One region of the Bacillus sp. LQ16 genome, then DNA from elsewhere that is predicted to be linked to it. Evidence: a T-box and tRNA genes for the amino acid it is inferred to sense, from the RefSeq annotation. Region 1 holds a T-box; the other holds one or more tRNA genes.
The links. The T-box of region 1 lies ahead of asnS (asparagine--tRNA ligase). A T-box ahead of a tRNA ligase gene usually reads a tRNA of that ligase, here a tRNA-Asn.
Positions count from the first base shown of each region.

Region 2: it has a tRNA-Asn gene. The T-box ahead of asnS (asparagine--tRNA ligase) is inferred to sense a tRNA for this amino acid. The anticodon was not compared.

Region 1 covers NZ_CM173491.1:4,436,561-4,446,832, reverse strand. The annotation lists gene pheS (phenylalanine--tRNA ligase subunit alpha) at 1-885, shown strand, start outside; gene pheT (phenylalanine--tRNA ligase subunit beta) at 904-3,324, shown strand; T-box leader at 3,478-3,729, shown strand; gene asnS (asparagine--tRNA ligase) at 3,782-5,173, shown strand; gene AC3EMB_RS22425 (YuzL family protein) at 5,266-5,400, shown strand; gene AC3EMB_RS22420 (hypothetical protein) at 5,442-5,693, opposite strand; partial or broken gene AC3EMB_RS22415 (hypothetical protein) at 5,707-5,940, opposite strand; gene rnhC (ribonuclease HIII) at 6,073-7,008, opposite strand; gene zapA (cell division protein ZapA) at 7,133-7,402, shown strand; gene AC3EMB_RS22400 (CvpA family protein) at 7,404-7,943, shown strand; gene polX (DNA polymerase/3'-5' exonuclease PolX) at 7,999-9,717, shown strand; gene AC3EMB_RS22390 (endonuclease MutS2) at 9,737-10,272, shown strand, end outside.
Region 2 covers NZ_CM173491.1:772,684-779,163, forward strand. The annotation lists rRNA gene AC3EMB_RS03805 (23S ribosomal RNA) at 1-932, shown strand, start outside; rRNA gene rrf (5S ribosomal RNA) at 1,034-1,149, shown strand; tRNA gene AC3EMB_RS03815 (tRNA-Val) at 1,155-1,230, shown strand; tRNA gene AC3EMB_RS03820 (tRNA-Tyr) at 1,239-1,322, shown strand; tRNA gene AC3EMB_RS03825 (tRNA-Gln) at 1,334-1,408, shown strand; tRNA gene AC3EMB_RS03830 (tRNA-Lys) at 1,413-1,488, shown strand; tRNA gene AC3EMB_RS03835 (tRNA-Leu) at 1,504-1,584, shown strand; tRNA gene AC3EMB_RS03840 (tRNA-Gly) at 1,614-1,688, shown strand; tRNA gene AC3EMB_RS03845 (tRNA-Leu) at 1,705-1,793, shown strand; tRNA gene AC3EMB_RS03850 (tRNA-Arg) at 1,797-1,870, shown strand; tRNA gene AC3EMB_RS03855 (tRNA-Pro) at 1,881-1,954, shown strand; tRNA gene AC3EMB_RS03860 (tRNA-Ala) at 1,970-2,042, shown strand; tRNA gene AC3EMB_RS03865 (tRNA-Ser) at 2,063-2,155, shown strand; tRNA gene AC3EMB_RS03870 (tRNA-Ser) at 2,210-2,302, shown strand; tRNA gene AC3EMB_RS03875 (tRNA-Met) at 2,322-2,398, shown strand; tRNA gene AC3EMB_RS03880 (tRNA-Asp) at 2,402-2,477, shown strand; tRNA gene AC3EMB_RS03885 (tRNA-Phe) at 2,486-2,561, shown strand; tRNA gene AC3EMB_RS03890 (tRNA-Thr) at 2,571-2,643, shown strand; tRNA gene AC3EMB_RS03895 (tRNA-Trp) at 2,650-2,720, shown strand; tRNA gene AC3EMB_RS03900 (tRNA-Ile) at 2,731-2,807, shown strand; tRNA gene AC3EMB_RS03905 (tRNA-Asn) at 2,816-2,890, shown strand; tRNA gene AC3EMB_RS03910 (tRNA-Glu) at 2,892-2,963, shown strand; gene AC3EMB_RS03915 (CBS domain-containing protein) at 3,093-3,512, shown strand; gene AC3EMB_RS03920 (DUF3965 domain-containing protein) at 3,834-4,985, shown strand; gene AC3EMB_RS03925 (hypothetical protein) at 5,226-5,564, opposite strand; gene AC3EMB_RS03930 (SH3 domain-containing protein) at 5,570-6,480, opposite strand, start outside.

The sequences.
Region 1 (10,272 bases):
GCAGAAGAGCGTCCACGTATGGGAGCATTAGTAAATGAAGTACGTGAAGCGATTCAAACGCGTCTAGAAGACAAAATTGGTAACTTAGAAAAAGCAGTAATTGAAGCGAAATTAGCTACGGAAACAATTGATGTTACATTACCAGGTCGTCCTGTTGAAACAGGTTGTCACCATCCGTTAACAGCTGTTGTTGAACAAATTGAAGATGTATTCATCGGTATGGGTTATGAAGTAGCTGAAGGAACAGAAGTAGAAAAAGACTACTACAACTTCGAAGCACTAAACTTACCGAAAGATCACCCAGCACGTGACATGCAAGATACATTCTACATTACAGAAGAAACGTTACTACGTACACATACATCTTCTGTGCAAGCACGTACGATGGAAAATAATAAAGAAAAAGGCCCAATCAAAATTATCTGTCCTGGTAAAGTGTATCGCCGCGATGATGATGATGCGACGCATTCACATCAGTTCATGCAAATTGAAGGTCTTGTAATTGATAAAAACATTCGTATGAGTGACTTAAAAGGTACACTGCAAGTATTCGTGAAAAAGATGTTCGGTGAAGATCGTGAAATCCGTCTTCGTCCAAGTTTCTTCCCATTCACAGAGCCATCTGTAGAGATGGATATTTCTTGTATGATGTGTCATGGCAAAGGTTGCGGCACTTGTAAAGGAACTGGCTGGATTGAAATTTTAGGCGCAGGTATGGTTCACCCGAACGTACTTGAAATGGCTGGTTATGATTCAAAAGAATATCAAGGTTTCGCATTCGGTATGGGCGCAGAGCGTATCGCAATGTTGAAATACGGCGTAGATGACATTCGTCATTTCTATACAAATGATGTACGTTTCTTACAACAATTCAAACGAGCGTAAGGGAAGGAGAGGATAAATATGTTCGTATCATATCGTTGGTTACAAGAGTATGTAGATATTAAAGATGTAACAGCACAAGAACTAGCAGACAAAATCACGAAAAGTGGTATTGAAGTAGAAGGCGTTGAAGTATTAAATAAAGGTGTAAAAGGTGTTGTAGTTGGTCACGTATTAGAATGTGAAAAACACCCAGAAGCTGATAAATTAAGCAAATGCTTAATCGATATCGGTGAAGAAGAGCCAGTTCAAATTATTTGTGGAGCTGCTAACATTGCAAAAGGTTTAAAAGTACCAGTTGCAAAAGTTGGTGCTGTACTTCCTGGTAACTTCAAAATTAAAAAAGCAAAACTACGTGGTGAAGCTTCTCACGGTATGGTTTGTGCTCTTCAAGAGCTTGGCATTGATGGAAAGTTAGTTTCAAAAGAATATGCAGATGGTATCTTCATCTTCCCAAGTGACGCTGAAGTTGGTGCAGATGCACTTGAAATTTTAAACTTACACGATGAAGTACTTGAGCTTGGTTTAACACCAAACCGTGCAGATTGCTTAAACATGTTAGGTGTTGCATATGAAGTGGCTGCTATTTACGGGCGAGAAGTAAAACTTCCAGCTATCGAATTACAAGAAATAGCAGAAAAAACTTCTGATTATATTTCTGTAAGTGTAGAAGCGAAAGAAGAAAACCCATTATACATTGCAAAAATGGTTAAAAACGTAAAGATTGGTCCATCACCAATGTGGATGCAAACTCGCCTTATGGCAGCTGGCATTCGTCCAATTAGCAACGTAGTTGATATTACAAACTACATTTTAATGGAATACGGTCAACCGTTACATGCATTCGATTACGATAAATTAGGTTCAAAAGAAATCGTTGTTCGTCTTGCAAAAGAAGGCGAAAAAATTGAAACGTTAGATGATCAAGAGCGTACATTACAAAGCCACCACCTTGTAATTACAAACGGAACAAAAGCTTTAGCTGTTGCTGGTGTAATGGGCGGAGCGGATTCTGAAGTTACAAATGAGACAGTAAACGTTCTAATTGAGTCTGCATACTTTGCAGGTCAAACAGTGCGTCGTACATCAAAAGACTTAGGTCTTCGTAGTGAATCAAGTGCACGTTTCGAAAAAGGAATCGACCCAACACGTACATTTGAAGCAATTCAACACGCAGCTGCTTTAATGGCGAAATATGCTGGCGGTGAAGCGCTTGAAGGTGTAGTAGAAGCTGACAACTTACAAGTACAAGAGCGTACAGTATCTGTTACTGCTGAAAAAGTAAACCGTGTATTAGGTACAAATATTTCTGCGAGTGAAATGGGTACAATGTTTACAAACTTGAAATTCCCATTCACAGAAGTAGAAGGAACATTCCATGTAAATGTACCAGCACGTCGTCCTGATATTACAATTTCAGAAGACTTAGTAGAAGAAGTGGGCCGTCTATACGGTTATGACCACATTCCAGTTACATTACCTTCTGGAACGATGACTCGTGGTAAATTAACATCAGCACAAACGAAACGTCGTAAAGTACGTCGCTTCTTAGAGGGTGCTGGTTTATATGAAGCAATCACGTATTCATTAACAAGCGCTGACAAAGCGAAACAATACATGGTTGAGCCAAACGAAAAAGCACCTGTAAACCTTGCGCTTCCAATGAGCGAAGAGCGTAGCCAACTTCGTTTAAGCTTAGTGCCACAATTGCTAGAAGCAGTTTCATACAATGTTGCTCGTAAAAACGACAGCGTTGCTTTATACGAAGTAGGTTCTATCTTCTTACCAACAGAAGCAGGAGAACTTCCGAAAGAAGAACAACACCTTGCAGGTGTTATGACAGGTCTTGCCCTTCACCATGCATGGCAAGGTGAGAAGAAAGTAGTAGACTTCTTCGTTATGAAAGGTGTACTAGAAGGACTATTTGACGTACTTGGCGTTTCAAACCAAATCACATATGCACCAGCAAAACGTGAAGGTATGCACCCAGGCCGTACAGCTGACATCGTATTAGATGGCGAAGTAATTGGTTTCATCGGTCAATTGCACCCAGAAGCAGAAAAACAATTAGATGTGAAAAATACATTCGTATTTGAACTATCTCTTGTAAAAGTATTCGGTGCAGACGCTGAAGAAACTTACTACTCAGCAATTCCGCGTTTCCCATCTATGACACGTGACATGGCTGTTGTAGTAACAAAAGAAACAAAAGCTGGTGAAATGAAGCAAGTCATTGCTGAAGCTGGCGGAGAACTTCTGAAAGACGTAACACTATTCGACTTATACGAAGGTGAAAAAATGGAAGAAGGCAAGAAATCACTTGCATTCTCTATGACTTACTTCGATGCAGAACGTACGTTAACAGACGAAGAAGTAACAGAAGCACATAACCGTGTATTAACAACGGTAGAAGAGAAATTTGGTGCGGAGTTACGTAAGTAATTAGAAAATTGCCGGATTCATTCCGGCAATTTTTTTATTGCACAATCGTCGAAAGATGTCGGTAAGTCGATATATTACAAAAATCGCTTATATATTTTCTGGCATCTTGCATCTTTCTCTCGAATGTAGTACATTAATTTTAGTTTAACAAAATGAAAGACGATGATAAGGAAAAGTAGTATATACTATAATCCAAAGCGAGTCAGGGGCGGTGAGAGCCTGATGAGGCGGTATATGTGAAGAACACCTTGGAGTTGCTAACCGAAATTGAATCTTGTATTCAAGAGTAGACTTAGACGGGAATCCGGCCTGTTACAAACCGGGAAGTATGTATTACATACGAGTTAAAGTTGGTCTTTATGACAAATTGGGTGGTACCGCGAAGTTTAACCTTTCGTCCCTTTATGGATGAAAGGTTTTTTTGTATTTAAATATATCAGCAAAGGAGAATTTCACTATGGAAAACACATTAGTAAAAAGTCTGTATAGAGATACAGAAAAGTATGCAGGTCAAACAGTACAAGTATCAGGGTGGATTCGTAACTTACGTGATTCAAAAGCATTTGGTTTCATCGAATTAAACGACGGTAGCTTCTTCAAAAGCGTTCAAATCGTTTTCGATACAGAATTAGAGAACTTTAAAGAAATTGCAAAGCTTCCACTTAGCTCTTCAGTGAAAGTAGAAGGTAAAGTAATTGCAACGCCTGGGGCGAAGCAACCATTTGAAATTAAAGCAGAAAAAATTGATATCGAGGGCTTATCAGATTCTGATTACCCACTTCAAAAGAAGCGTCATACGTTTGAATACTTACGTACAATCGCTCACTTACGTCCAAGAACAAATGCATTCTCTGCAACGTTCCGCGTACGTTCTATCGCAGCATTTGCGATTCATCAGTTCTTCCAAGAGCGTGGATTTGTACATGTTCACACACCAATCATCACTGGTAGTGATACAGAAGGTGCTGGCGAAATGTTCCGCGTAACAACACAAGATTTAAACAACGTACCAAAAGGTGAAGACGGACAAGTTGATGAATCAAAAGACTTCTTCGGTAAAGAAACAAACTTAACAGTAAGTGGACAGCTGAACGCTGAAGCGTATGCATTAGCATTCCGTGATGTATATACATTCGGACCTACATTCCGTGCGGAAAACTCAAACACAACTCGCCACGCTGCTGAGTTCTGGATGGTTGAGCCTGAGATTGCATTCGCTGAGTTAGGCGATGTAATGGATCTTACAGAAGATATGCTGAAATATGCAATGAAATATGTATTAGAGCATGCACCAGAAGAAATGGACTTCTTCAACAGTTTCGTTGATAAAACAGTTCTAGAGCGTATGAACAACGTGATTAACTCTGACTTCGGTCGCATCACATATACAGAAGCAATTAAAGTACTTCAAGAATCAGGTGCTGACTTCAAATACCCAGTAGAATGGGGTATTGACTTACAAACAGAGCATGAAAGATACTTATCAGAAGAGATCTTCAAACGCCCTGTATTCGTAACTGACTACCCGAAAGACATTAAAGCGTTCTACATGCGTATGAATGAAGATGGAAAAACAGTAGCTGCTACTGACCTTCTAGTTCCTGGCATCGGCGAATTAATCGGCGGAAGTCAACGTGAAGAAAGAATGGACGTTTTAGTAGACAGAATTAAAGAATTAGGTATGAACGAAGAGGACTACTGGTGGTACTTAGAACTTAGAAAATACGGCGGTACAAAACACGCTGGATTCGGTCTAGGTTTCGAGCGCTTCCTAATGTACATCACTGGTATGGCTAACATCCGTGACGTAATTCCATTCCCAAGAACTCCAGGTTCTTCTGAGTTCTAAAATGTGAAAAAAGCGAGAGGATTTCCTCTCGCTTTTTATTTTGCATAGTTTATTACCCTGTAGCAAAAAGTAACGCGAAGGGGTGAATATAAATGAGTAAAAAAGTAAAAAAAGATCATTCAAGATCGGGCCTAGGTTCTCCAGAAGTAGAAGGACAAGGAACGACGACACATGAAACAGGTTCTCATAAAGTACCTTCATCTAATAAGAAGCAGAAACGAAGCTAATATAACAAAGGAGAGTCTTAAGGGCTCTCCTTTGTTATGTGTTACATCATATTATCGTTAATTTCTTTTGTAATCTTATTTATGTCTTTGTCTAATCGATCGAAATAGAAAAACCACAGTAAACTTATGAACACGTAATAGATGGCCATAACGCTAAGGCTATCAGATATGTTTTCGAATGTGGATTTAGTAGTGAAGAAAGTGCCCCAAACAGTAGAAATAATGAAGTAAGAAAGTGGAACTACGAGGTGTATGAAAACATATAATAATTTTTTAACTTTCACAGCGTCCATATGAATTCCCTCCTTATGTAAACAATCCTTTTCTTCTAATCATGAATTCAAATTCCTCACAGAAGTGTTGTAGCTTGTTGTGCATCGTGTTTCACGATAAATTTTCGAATCCGAAAATTTAATAGGAATGATCTACCATATCTTTCGATTAAATTTTGGAACTCCTGTTGCTCACTTAATAGTTGGATATTCTCCCTAATTTTGAATTGTCTTTCATGGGATTACCTAGTAAGATGTTTAGAATCATTTATAGAAATAGTAATAGGAATTATCTTCTTTAATTTTAATAATATGTATATTTATGTTGTGACATAATTACAAGGACAATAGTAGGGTGAAACAAAAAACAGGAGTTTGTAGGCTCCTGTTTTTGTCGATACTATTTTAATAAGCGAAACGCCTTCTCTGTATTAGCAAAATGCAGTTTCACAAACTCAGGTAATCGTTCTTTACCAAGCTTTTGAATTAATTTAGCAGCGGCGATATCAACTTGTTTACCAGCACCTTTTGGAAGTGGCATACCAGCTTTTTTACTTAGTTCGTCAAACTGTTTTACGAATGAGTAGCGAGCTAAAATAGAAGCAGCGGCTACTGCTAAATGGACGCTTTCACCTTTCGTAGCGAAATAAACATTTTCACGCTGTACCTGTTTTTGTTTTGCTAAATATTTATAGTATGTATCAGGTTGTGTGAATTGATCGATTAAGACGCCTTCAGGTTTTGTAGGTGCCATTTTAGCTAATAAGTTTGTAATAGCTTTATTGTGTAGTAAAGCTTTTAACTTACCTTGATTGTTTCCTTTATCAAATAGCTCGTTATATTTTTCATTATGAAGGACAAGAGAGCTGTAAGGAACAACGTGTAGAAGTTGTTTCGCAATGGCAGTAATTTGATCGTCATTTAAGTTTTTAGAGTCTTTTACACCAAGTTCTTTTAGCAGTGGGATTTGCTCTGCATCCACATATACAGCAACGACTGTCATCGGTCCAAAGAAATCTCCCGTACCAACTTCATCAGACCCTACAATAGACATTGTACCGATGGAAGCGGGCGGCGCATAACGATGGGAATCGACAGATTTTTTTACAGCTGTTTTCGGTGTTTGAGAGACAGTTTGCCAACGAGAAGCTTCTGCTTCAGCGCGGCCTCCTTGGAACATTACTTTTCCAGATTTATACGCTGTAATTGTGCAAGATGGTACCTTTGCCATGAAGATTCCGCCTTGTGGAATTTTTGGGCTAAGCGAATGTTTATATTGTTGTTTCATGTCTTCAATTACTGTAGAATTTGTTTGAATTACGATAGAATTTGACATAATGGTCGCCCCTTTTTTTATATTGTTATTTTTATCATATCGGATTGTTCTTTCTGTTTCCATATTATGAAGGTTCATGGTATGATAAACTTTAGGATTCTGTACGTGATTGGAGGCCGGTGAGTTGTCACAACAAAAGGGAAAGAAAAGTCGAATTAATGTAGAAATCTATGGTCAGCAATATTCAGTTGTTGGCGATGAAAGTACAAGTCATATCCGCATGGTAGCAGCGATTGTGGATGATAAAATGCGCGAACTCAATGCCAAGAATCCTTCGCTTGACACGAGTAGACTAGCGGTATTGACGGCGGTAAACGTCATACACGATTACATAAAATTAAAAGAAGAACATGAGAAATTGAAAGAAAGTATGACAAAAAAAGGAATGGAATAACATGATTGATATTATTATCATTTTACTGCTTGTTATGGGATTTTTCCTCGGCTTACGCAGAGGGTTTATTCTGCAACTTGTAAAGTTAACAAGCTTTATTATCGCATACCTTGTTGCATACTGGTACTGTAAAGATTTAGCGCCAGCACTTGCGAAATTTATTCCGTATCCATTTGATAAAAACGTATCTGTTCCAGAATGGATTGATGCAAATAATATTGAGACAGTATTTTATCAAGCGCTTGCGTTTATCATATTGTTTATTATCACTAAAATTGCACTTTCATTACTTGGTAATTTGTTAAATATGTTTGCAGAAATACCGGTTTTAAAGCAAGTAAATGCGTTTGCGGGGGCAATCCTCGGATTTTTAGAAGTATATATTATTTTGTTTGTCTTAATTATCATTGGAAATATTCTTCCGATTGAACAAGTACAAACACCATTACAAAAATCATCAATTAGCAAAATAATTGTAGACGATACACCGATTCTATCTGAAAAGGTGAAGGAACTATGGCAGACAGGTAGCAGAGTATAACTTCTCTTTTTTCGGAAAGAGAAGTTTTTTTCTATGAAAGAAAGGCGGGGCAATGATGAAAGTAAATAAAAAACAAGTTATCAAATTATTAGAGACAATCGGGCTTTTTATGGAACTAAAGGGTGCGAATCCATTTAAAATATCTGCATTTCGTAAAGCGGCAGCAGCATTAGAAAGTGACGATCGTAGTCTTTCTGAAATTGAAGATTTCACAAAGATTCCAGGGATCGGAAAAGGAACAGCAGCCGTTATTCAAGAATATATAGAATCGGGAACATCTGAAGTATTGCAAGAACTTGAGAAAGAAGTACCTAGTAGCTTATTGCCGTTATTAAAACTACCAGGACTTGGTGGTAAAAAGGTGGCTAAGTTATATAAAGAACTTGGTGTTGTTGATATGGAATCGCTAAAAGCTGTTTGTGAGGAAAATAAAGTACAGGCTTTAGCAGGTTTCGGTAAGAAGACAGAAGAGAAAATATTAGAAGCAATCGATCAAGTAGGCTCTCGTCCAGAGCGTTTACCAATTGCGATGGTATTGCCTATTGCCGGGGAAATAGAGGAGAAATTGTCGAATGTTGCTGAAGTCATTCGTTTCTCTCGCGCTGGTAGCTTACGCCGTGTTCGTGAGACAGTGAAAGATTTAGATTTTATCATTGCAACGACAGAACCAGCAGCGGTACGTGAGCATTTACTACAATTCGATAATATGATTGAAGTAATCGCGAGTGGAGATACGAAAGTTTCTGTCCGTCTTCAATATGAATATGATATTTCAATTGATTTTCGTTTAGTAAAACCAGAAGAGTTTATTACAACTCTTCACCATTTCACAGGATCAAAGGACCATAACGTAAAAATGCGTCAAATCGCAAAAGATAAAGGCGAGAAAATTAGTGAGTACGGTGTAGAGAACTTGGAAACAGGTGAAGTGAAAACATTTGAGACTGAAGAAGACTTCTTCGCTCATTTCGGTCTGCCATTTATTCCGCCAGAAGTGCGTGAAGATGGAAAAGAAATTGAATTAATTAAAGAGTATCCAAACTTAATTCAGTTTTCCGATATACAAGGTGATTTACATATGCATACAACTTGGAGTGACGGTGCTTTTTCTATTGAAGAAATGGTACAAGCGTGCCGTGCTCGTGGATACAAGTTTATGGCGATTACTGATCACTCGCAATACTTGAAAGTAGCGAATGGTTTAACGAAAGAGCGTCTTCGTGAGCAAGCGAAAGAAATTGAACGTATGAATGAAAAGTATCCAGACATTACAATTTTACGCGGAATTGAAATGGACATTTTACCAGATGCCTCGCTTGATTTTGATGATGAAGTATTAGAAGAATTAGACTATGTCATTGGAGCGATTCACTCTAGCTTCTCACAAGACCGTGAAACGATTATGAAACGTCTGCGTACTGCACTTGAGAATAAACATGTCACAATGATTGCCCATCCGACAGGACGTCTTCTCGGGCGCCGTGAGGGTTATGATGTAGATACAGATTTATTAATTAAACTCGCAAAAGAGACAAATACAGTTTTAGAATTAAATGCGAATCCGAACCGTCTAGATTTAAGCGCGAAATTATTAAAACAAGCACAAGATGCTGGTGTAAAAGTAGCGATTAATACGGATGCTCATACACTTGAAATGTTAGAAGATATGGAAACAGGTGTAGCTGCAGCACGTAAAGGTTGGATTCAAAAAGATAACGTGATTAACACATGGGATATTGAACGTTTATTAGACTATATTAAACGTAATAAGTAACACAAGGGGGACCTGCAACATGTTAGAAAGAACGTTGCGTGTATTAGAATACAATAAAGTAAAAGAACAATTACTTGAACATACAGCCTCTTCACTTGGCCGTGATAAAGTGAAGAATTTAGTGCCGAGCACTGATTTTGAAGAAATTGTGGAAATGCAAGATACAACGGATGAAGCAGCGAAAGTCATTCGTTTAAAAGGTAGTGCACCATTAGGTGGCATTACGGATATTCGCTCAAATGTGAAGCGTGCAAAGATTGGAAGTATGTTAAGCCCCAATGAACTACTTGATATTGCGAATACGATGTATGGTAGTCGTAATATGAAACGTTTTATTGAAGATATGGCTGATAACGGTGTCGAGCTTCCGATTTTAGAAACTCATGTCGCTCAAATTGTATCTTTATATGAGTTAGAAAAGAAAATTACAAATTGCATCGGTGATGGCGGTGAAGTAGTCGATAGCGCGAGTGATAAACTGCGTGGTATTCGTACTCAAATTCGTACTGCAGAAAGCCGTATTCGTGAAAAGTTAGAAAATATGACACGTTCTTC
Region 2 (6,480 bases), 1.7 Mb from region 1:
GAAAGGTGTAACGATTTGGGCACTGTCTCAACCAGAGACTCGGTGAAATTATAGTACCTGTGAAGATGCAGGTTACCCGCGACAGGACGGAAAGACCCCGTGGAGCTTTACTGTAGCCTGATATTGAATTTTGGTACAGTTTGTACAGGATAGGCGGGAGCCATTGAAACCGGAGCGCTAGCTTCGGTGGAGGCGCTGGTGGGATACCGCCCTGACTGTATTGAAATTCTAACCTACGGGTCTTATCGACCCGGGAGACAGTGTCAGGTGGGCAGTTTGACTGGGGCGGTCGCCTCCTAAAGTGTAACGGAGGCGCCCAAAGGTTCCCTCAGAATGGTTGGAAATCATTCGTAGAGTGCAAAGGCATAAGGGAGCTTGACTGCGAGACCTACAAGTCGAGCAGGGACGAAAGTCGGGCTTAGTGATCCGGTGGTTCCGCATGGAAGGGCCATCGCTCAACGGATAAAAGCTACCCCGGGGATAACAGGCTTATCTCCCCCAAGAGTCCACATCGACGGGGAGGTTTGGCACCTCGATGTCGGCTCATCGCATCCTGGGGCTGTAGTCGGTCCCAAGGGTTGGGCTGTTCGCCCATTAAAGCGGTACGCGAGCTGGGTTCAGAACGTCGTGAGACAGTTCGGTCCCTATCCGTCGTGGGCGTAGGAAATTTGAGAGGAGCTGTCCTTAGTACGAGAGGACCGGGATGGACGCACCGCTGGTGTACCAGTTGTTCTGCCAAGGGCATAGCTGGGTAGCTATGTGCGGAAGGGATAAGTGCTGAAAGCATCTAAGCATGAAGCCCCCCTCAAGATGAGATTTCCCATAGCGTAAGCTAGTAAGATCCCTGAAAGATGATCAGGTTGATAGGTTCGAGGTGGAAGCATGGTGACATGTGGAGCTGACGAATACTAATAGATCGAGGACTTAACCATATAATATGAAGCAATGTTATCTAGTTTTGAAAGAATATAAAAAACTTGTTGACTTTTAAAAGCAAATGAGTTAAAATGATTCTTGTCTTAAATGAATACAGTCTGGTAATGATGGCAGAGAGGTCACACCCGTTCCCATACCGAACACGGAAGTTAAGCTCTCTAGCGCCGATGGTAGTTGGGACCTTGTCCCTGTGAGAGTAGGACGTTGCCAGGCAAAATGGAGGATTAGCTCAGCTGGGAGAGCACCTGCCTTACAAGCAGGGGGTCGGCGGTTCGATCCCGTCATCCTCCACCATATATGTCGGAGGGGTAGCGAAGTGGCTAAACGCGGCGGACTGTAAATCCGCTCCTTCGGGTTCGGCAGTTCGAATCTGCCCCCCTCCACCATTCTTAATTAATGGGCTATAGCCAAGCGGTAAGGCAACGGACTTTGACTCCGTCATGCGCTGGTTCGAATCCAGCTAGCCCAGCCATTAAGAGCCATTAGCTCAGTTGGTAGAGCATCTGACTTTTAATCAGAGGGTCGAAGGTTCGAATCCTTCATGGCTCACCATTTTTAATAAAATATGCGGGTGTGGCGGAATTGGCAGACGCACTAGACTTAGGATCTAGCGCCTTTGGCGTGGGGGTTCGACTCCCTTCACCCGCACTTTTAATAAAATAACTCATACATGTCTTGCGGAAGTAGTTCAGTGGTAGAATACAACCTTGCCAAGGTTGGGGTCGCGGGTTCGAATCCCGTCTTCCGCTCCAATTTTCAATATGACATGCCGGGGTGGCGGAACAGGCAGACGCACAGGACTTAAAATCCTGCGGTGGGTGACCACCGTGCGGGTTCGACCCCCGCCCTCGGCACCATATGCGCCCGTAGCTCAATTGGATAGAGCGTTTGACTACGGATCAAGAGGTTAGGGGTTCGACTCCTCTCGGGCGCGCTTTTATTAACGGGAAGTGGCTCAGCTTGGTAGAGCACCTGGTTTGGGACCAGGGGGTCGCAGGTTCAAATCCTGTCTTCCCGATATTCAAAAAAACATGGGGCCTTAGCTCAGCTGGGAGAGCGCCTGCCTTGCACGCAGGAGGTCAGCGGTTCGATCCCGCTAGGCTCCACTTTATTTAATATATGTCTCGGAGGTATACCCAAGTTCGGCTGAAGGGATCGGTCTTGAAAACCGACAGGCGGTGAGAATCGCGCGGGGGTTCGAATCCCTCTACCTCCTCCATTTTTAAAAATGGTTTAGACATATAATAATAAAATATTTATTTTTTTCCTTCATGGAGGTATACCCAAGTTCGGCTGAAGGGATCGGTCTTGAAAACCGACAGGCGGCGAGAGTCGCGCGGGGGTTCGAATCCCTCTACCTCCTCCATTTTTTAATTTAATATTGTCGCGGGGTGGAGCAGCACGGTAGCTCGTCGGGCTCATAACCCGAAGGTCGCAGGTTCAAATCCTGTCCCCGCAACCAAATGGTCCCGTGGTGTAGTGGTTAACATGCCTGCCTGTCACGCAGGAGATCGCCGGTTCGACCCCGGTCGGGACCGCCATTTATGTTGGCTCGGTAGCTCAGTCGGTAGAGCAGAGGACTGAAAATCCTCGTGTCGGCGGTTCGATTCCGTCCCGAGCCACCATTTTTTTATGCCGGCTTAGCTCAATTGGTAGAGCAACTGACTTGTAATCAGTAGGTTGGGGGTTCAAGTCCTCTAGCCGGCATCATTTAGGGGCATAGTTTAAAGGTAGAACTGAGGTCTCCAAAACCTCCAGTGTGGGTTCGATTCCTACTGCCCCTGTAAAGTATATGGGCCTATAGCTCAGCTGGTTAGAGCGCACGCCTGATAAGCGTGAGGTCGATGGTTCGAGTCCATTTAGGCCCACCATATATTATTCCGCAGTAGCTCAGTGGTAGAGCTATCGGCTGTTAACCGATCGGTCGTAGGTTCGAGTCCTACCTGCGGAGCCATGGCCCGTTGGTCAAGTGGTTAAGACACCGCCCTTTCACGGCGGTAACACGGGTTCGAATCCCGTACGGGTCATACAAAAAAGAGTCAGCATTATGCTGGCTCTTTTTTATTTTGTTGATCCTTTTTATCATTTTACTTTCCAGAAATAAATAAAGGAATTTTGGAAAAGCTATGGTATGTATAAAAAGGAGGAAATAAATAATGACACGAGTTAGAGACTTAATGAGTACCCATATTGTACATTGTACACCGCTAGACAATGTATATGAGGCAGCTGTAAAAATGAAGGAAGAATCGGTTGGGTTAATTCCTGTTGTTGAAAATGAGCAGGTTGTTGGGCTTGTTACTGATCGAGATTTAGTTGTTCGAGGGATTGCTGAAAAACATCCTGGATCTAATAAAATTACAAATGTAATGACAACAAATATTATCTCAGTTTCTCCAAATGATTCTATTGAAAAAGCTACAGAGCTAATGGCACAGTATCAAATTAGACGGTTACCAGTAGTTGATAGTGGTCAGCTTATTGGCATGTTAGCACTAGGAGATTTAGCTATAAGGGAATCGGCAGATGATCAAGCTGGATTTGCCTTGAGCGAAATCTCAGAGCGTACAGAGTAAATTGAAACTTTAATTAACCGAGATTTTAATGGTCACTCATAAAGAGCTAAATTATATATAAAGTTCAGATGCATTATTCTAGTATATATGGATTAAACTAATATGTTAGCGTGATGTATCTGAGACATTATATAATAAGGATATGGTTAATAATTTCCACAGTTTTTTTAAATTTGTTATTCTTCATTTTTAATAAGAGAAAAGATGATATACTGATAGATATAAGTATTATGAGGGATTTTGAATATAACAATATTAATTTTTAGTGGTACGATAATAAATTAATATTTCCTACATAGATGAAAAGGGAAGGGGAATTATATGAAGGCTGTACAGGGCGATCCAAATTGGAATTTGGTTACAGATACATATATAGAACCAAATAATTTTGCTGAATTATTTTCTTTGCTTGTACCTTGTCACCCAAAAGGTGAGGGGAAAGAACGAACTATATTAGTATGGAAAGAGAAAGAATTTTATAAAGAAGAAAATTTAGCGGCATTTATCGTATATGGCATGAATAAAGTAAAGAATTTACCGCAGTTTCATAAAGATGAAATTCCAACTTTAGTGCGTATTCTTCGCTTATGCCAAGAGATTGGTTGGTATGAAGAGGCAAATGCTTTTATGATAGCACAAGGATTAGCTGAGTTTGTTCATACTTCATTGGAATATGAAACATGGGATCTTTTGACGCAATCAGTTGCTTTAAACTATTTAATTATTAAATATCGTATAGGTGAATTGACAGATAGGGATATTGAAATTTGGGATAGAGTTAAATTTAATGAGAAATGTATAACCGATTGTAAACATTTATTATCTCATAAAGAAGTATTGGAATTTACATTCTTTTATATGTGTAAGAGAGCGAAATCATTATCAAAAGAGCAATTAAATAGTGATATGATGAGTTTAGCAATGTATTGTAATACTTTCGTATATGATTTATATACACATGATTTATTACGGAAATATCGTAAGTGTACAGATTTCCTATCATATTATGGACCTAGTCAGGCAGTTTTAGCATGTCAAAGAGCTGTATTATCTCAAATTTCCGATCGCTTAGACCCATTAAAGACAACACATGTAGATGATTATTTATATGTAATGAAAGAAATGATGGAGCATATGACGATAGGAGTAATGGATCGATACGGTCATTTTATTGGAAAGCTACTATCTTATGTGCCATTTTTCGAGATGATACAAGTTCCACAGCATGCATATTATTGTGAAGAATTACTGTATATTTGTAAGGGCATTGAATATAAAGAAGAAACACTACGCAATTATATATTTATACAATTACATGATTGTTTACCATCATTCTTTAGGCTATTTCTTAAAAATAAGCGTTACGCAACGATTCATGATATTCTTTTCTATTGGTGCGATGACGAACAACGAATGAGCTTAGAGAAAAAATATAATCTGAGCTTTATTTATGAAAAATATGCTTGTGGATAAACAATATTTTCGATATGAAAAATTAATATAAATTAAAAAGGATCTCCAGTTTATGTGAGATCCTTTTTTGTTAGTAAAACAAGGAGAAAGTGATTAAAACAAGAAACAACATTCCATATAGGAGAAGTTGTGCAGTATAACTTCCTTGTATACCAAAAAAAGTATTGGCTTTCTTATACAAATGCAATATGTATTTTATTGGAGCATCTTTGAAAGATTGGTACACAGTGTCTCCTCTTTCTAAGCTTCTTGTTCTTGTTTTTGTTTTTGGTTATAAGGGACATTAATATATCTAGCTACAAATAATAAAACAGCCATAAAGAATACTGGAAATACAGTAGATAAATAAAAGCCATTACTAATTATATTTGTTATGAGAGCACTCAAAAGAAATATAGCGTTATAAATATGGGCAATTTTTTGTTTTAGTTGCACTTGAAATGATTCCATCATAATTTCTAATGCAACAAAAGCAATAATAATAGATAAAAATACAATGTTTGTATTGTAAATGATTAAACAACAGATTAAACCTAAAAAGGCTGCGTATTCAATTATAAGAGGTATATTGCGTGGCATACAATTTACCTAACTAAATATGGCAGTGGATTTACTGCATTTGTTTTTTCAAAATTCCATTCTCCATTATGTAATTCAAAATGAAGATGTTGCCCGTATGAATGACCTGTGTTGCCCATATGACCTACTAATTGTCCAGCTTGTACTTGATCACCAGTTTGTACAGTGCGATCCTTCATATGAGCATAAACAGTTGTATATAATTTCCCATTGATTTGATGCGCAATGAACACAACATTGCCATAGCTAGCTGAATAATAAGATTTCACAACTTTACCTGCAGCAGCAGCTTGGATAGAGACGTTCCCTGGAGCAGCAATATCTATACCATAATGCATTTGTTCCCATCGTATATCAAAGGTTGAGCTAATTCTTCCTTGAGCAGGGAATTTGAAAGCAGCTGGAATAGATGAAGGCTGATCTGTTTTAGCCTGTGGTTGATTTTGTACTACATAGTGTTTTGCTACATATCCGTATCCTGTGCCAAAACGAATTTTATACCAAGTTCCTACAGTTTCTACTACTTGTACTTGTGTACCGTTTTGTAATGAACCGAGTAGAGCGCTACTTGTACTAGTGTTGCTACGTACATTCAGATTAGGTGTTGCAACAGTATATTTTGTATTATTTTGAACGGTGATTCCTTTTACTAAGGGTTGTGAACCATTAGAGATGAATGCTTTTTGTACGTAACCCGTTTGGCCATTATGTGATATTTTATACCATTCGCCTTGATCTTCTTGAACGGTAATAAACTTGCCATTTGGTAATACATCTAAAATGGAAGATTCTAAATTAGGTTCAGAGCGAACGTTTAATGCATTAGCATTGACGATGTATTGATCATTAGATTGAAGTTTGTTTTTTAGTAAAATAGCATCTTTTTGTACATAACCTACTTTATTATGAACAGATA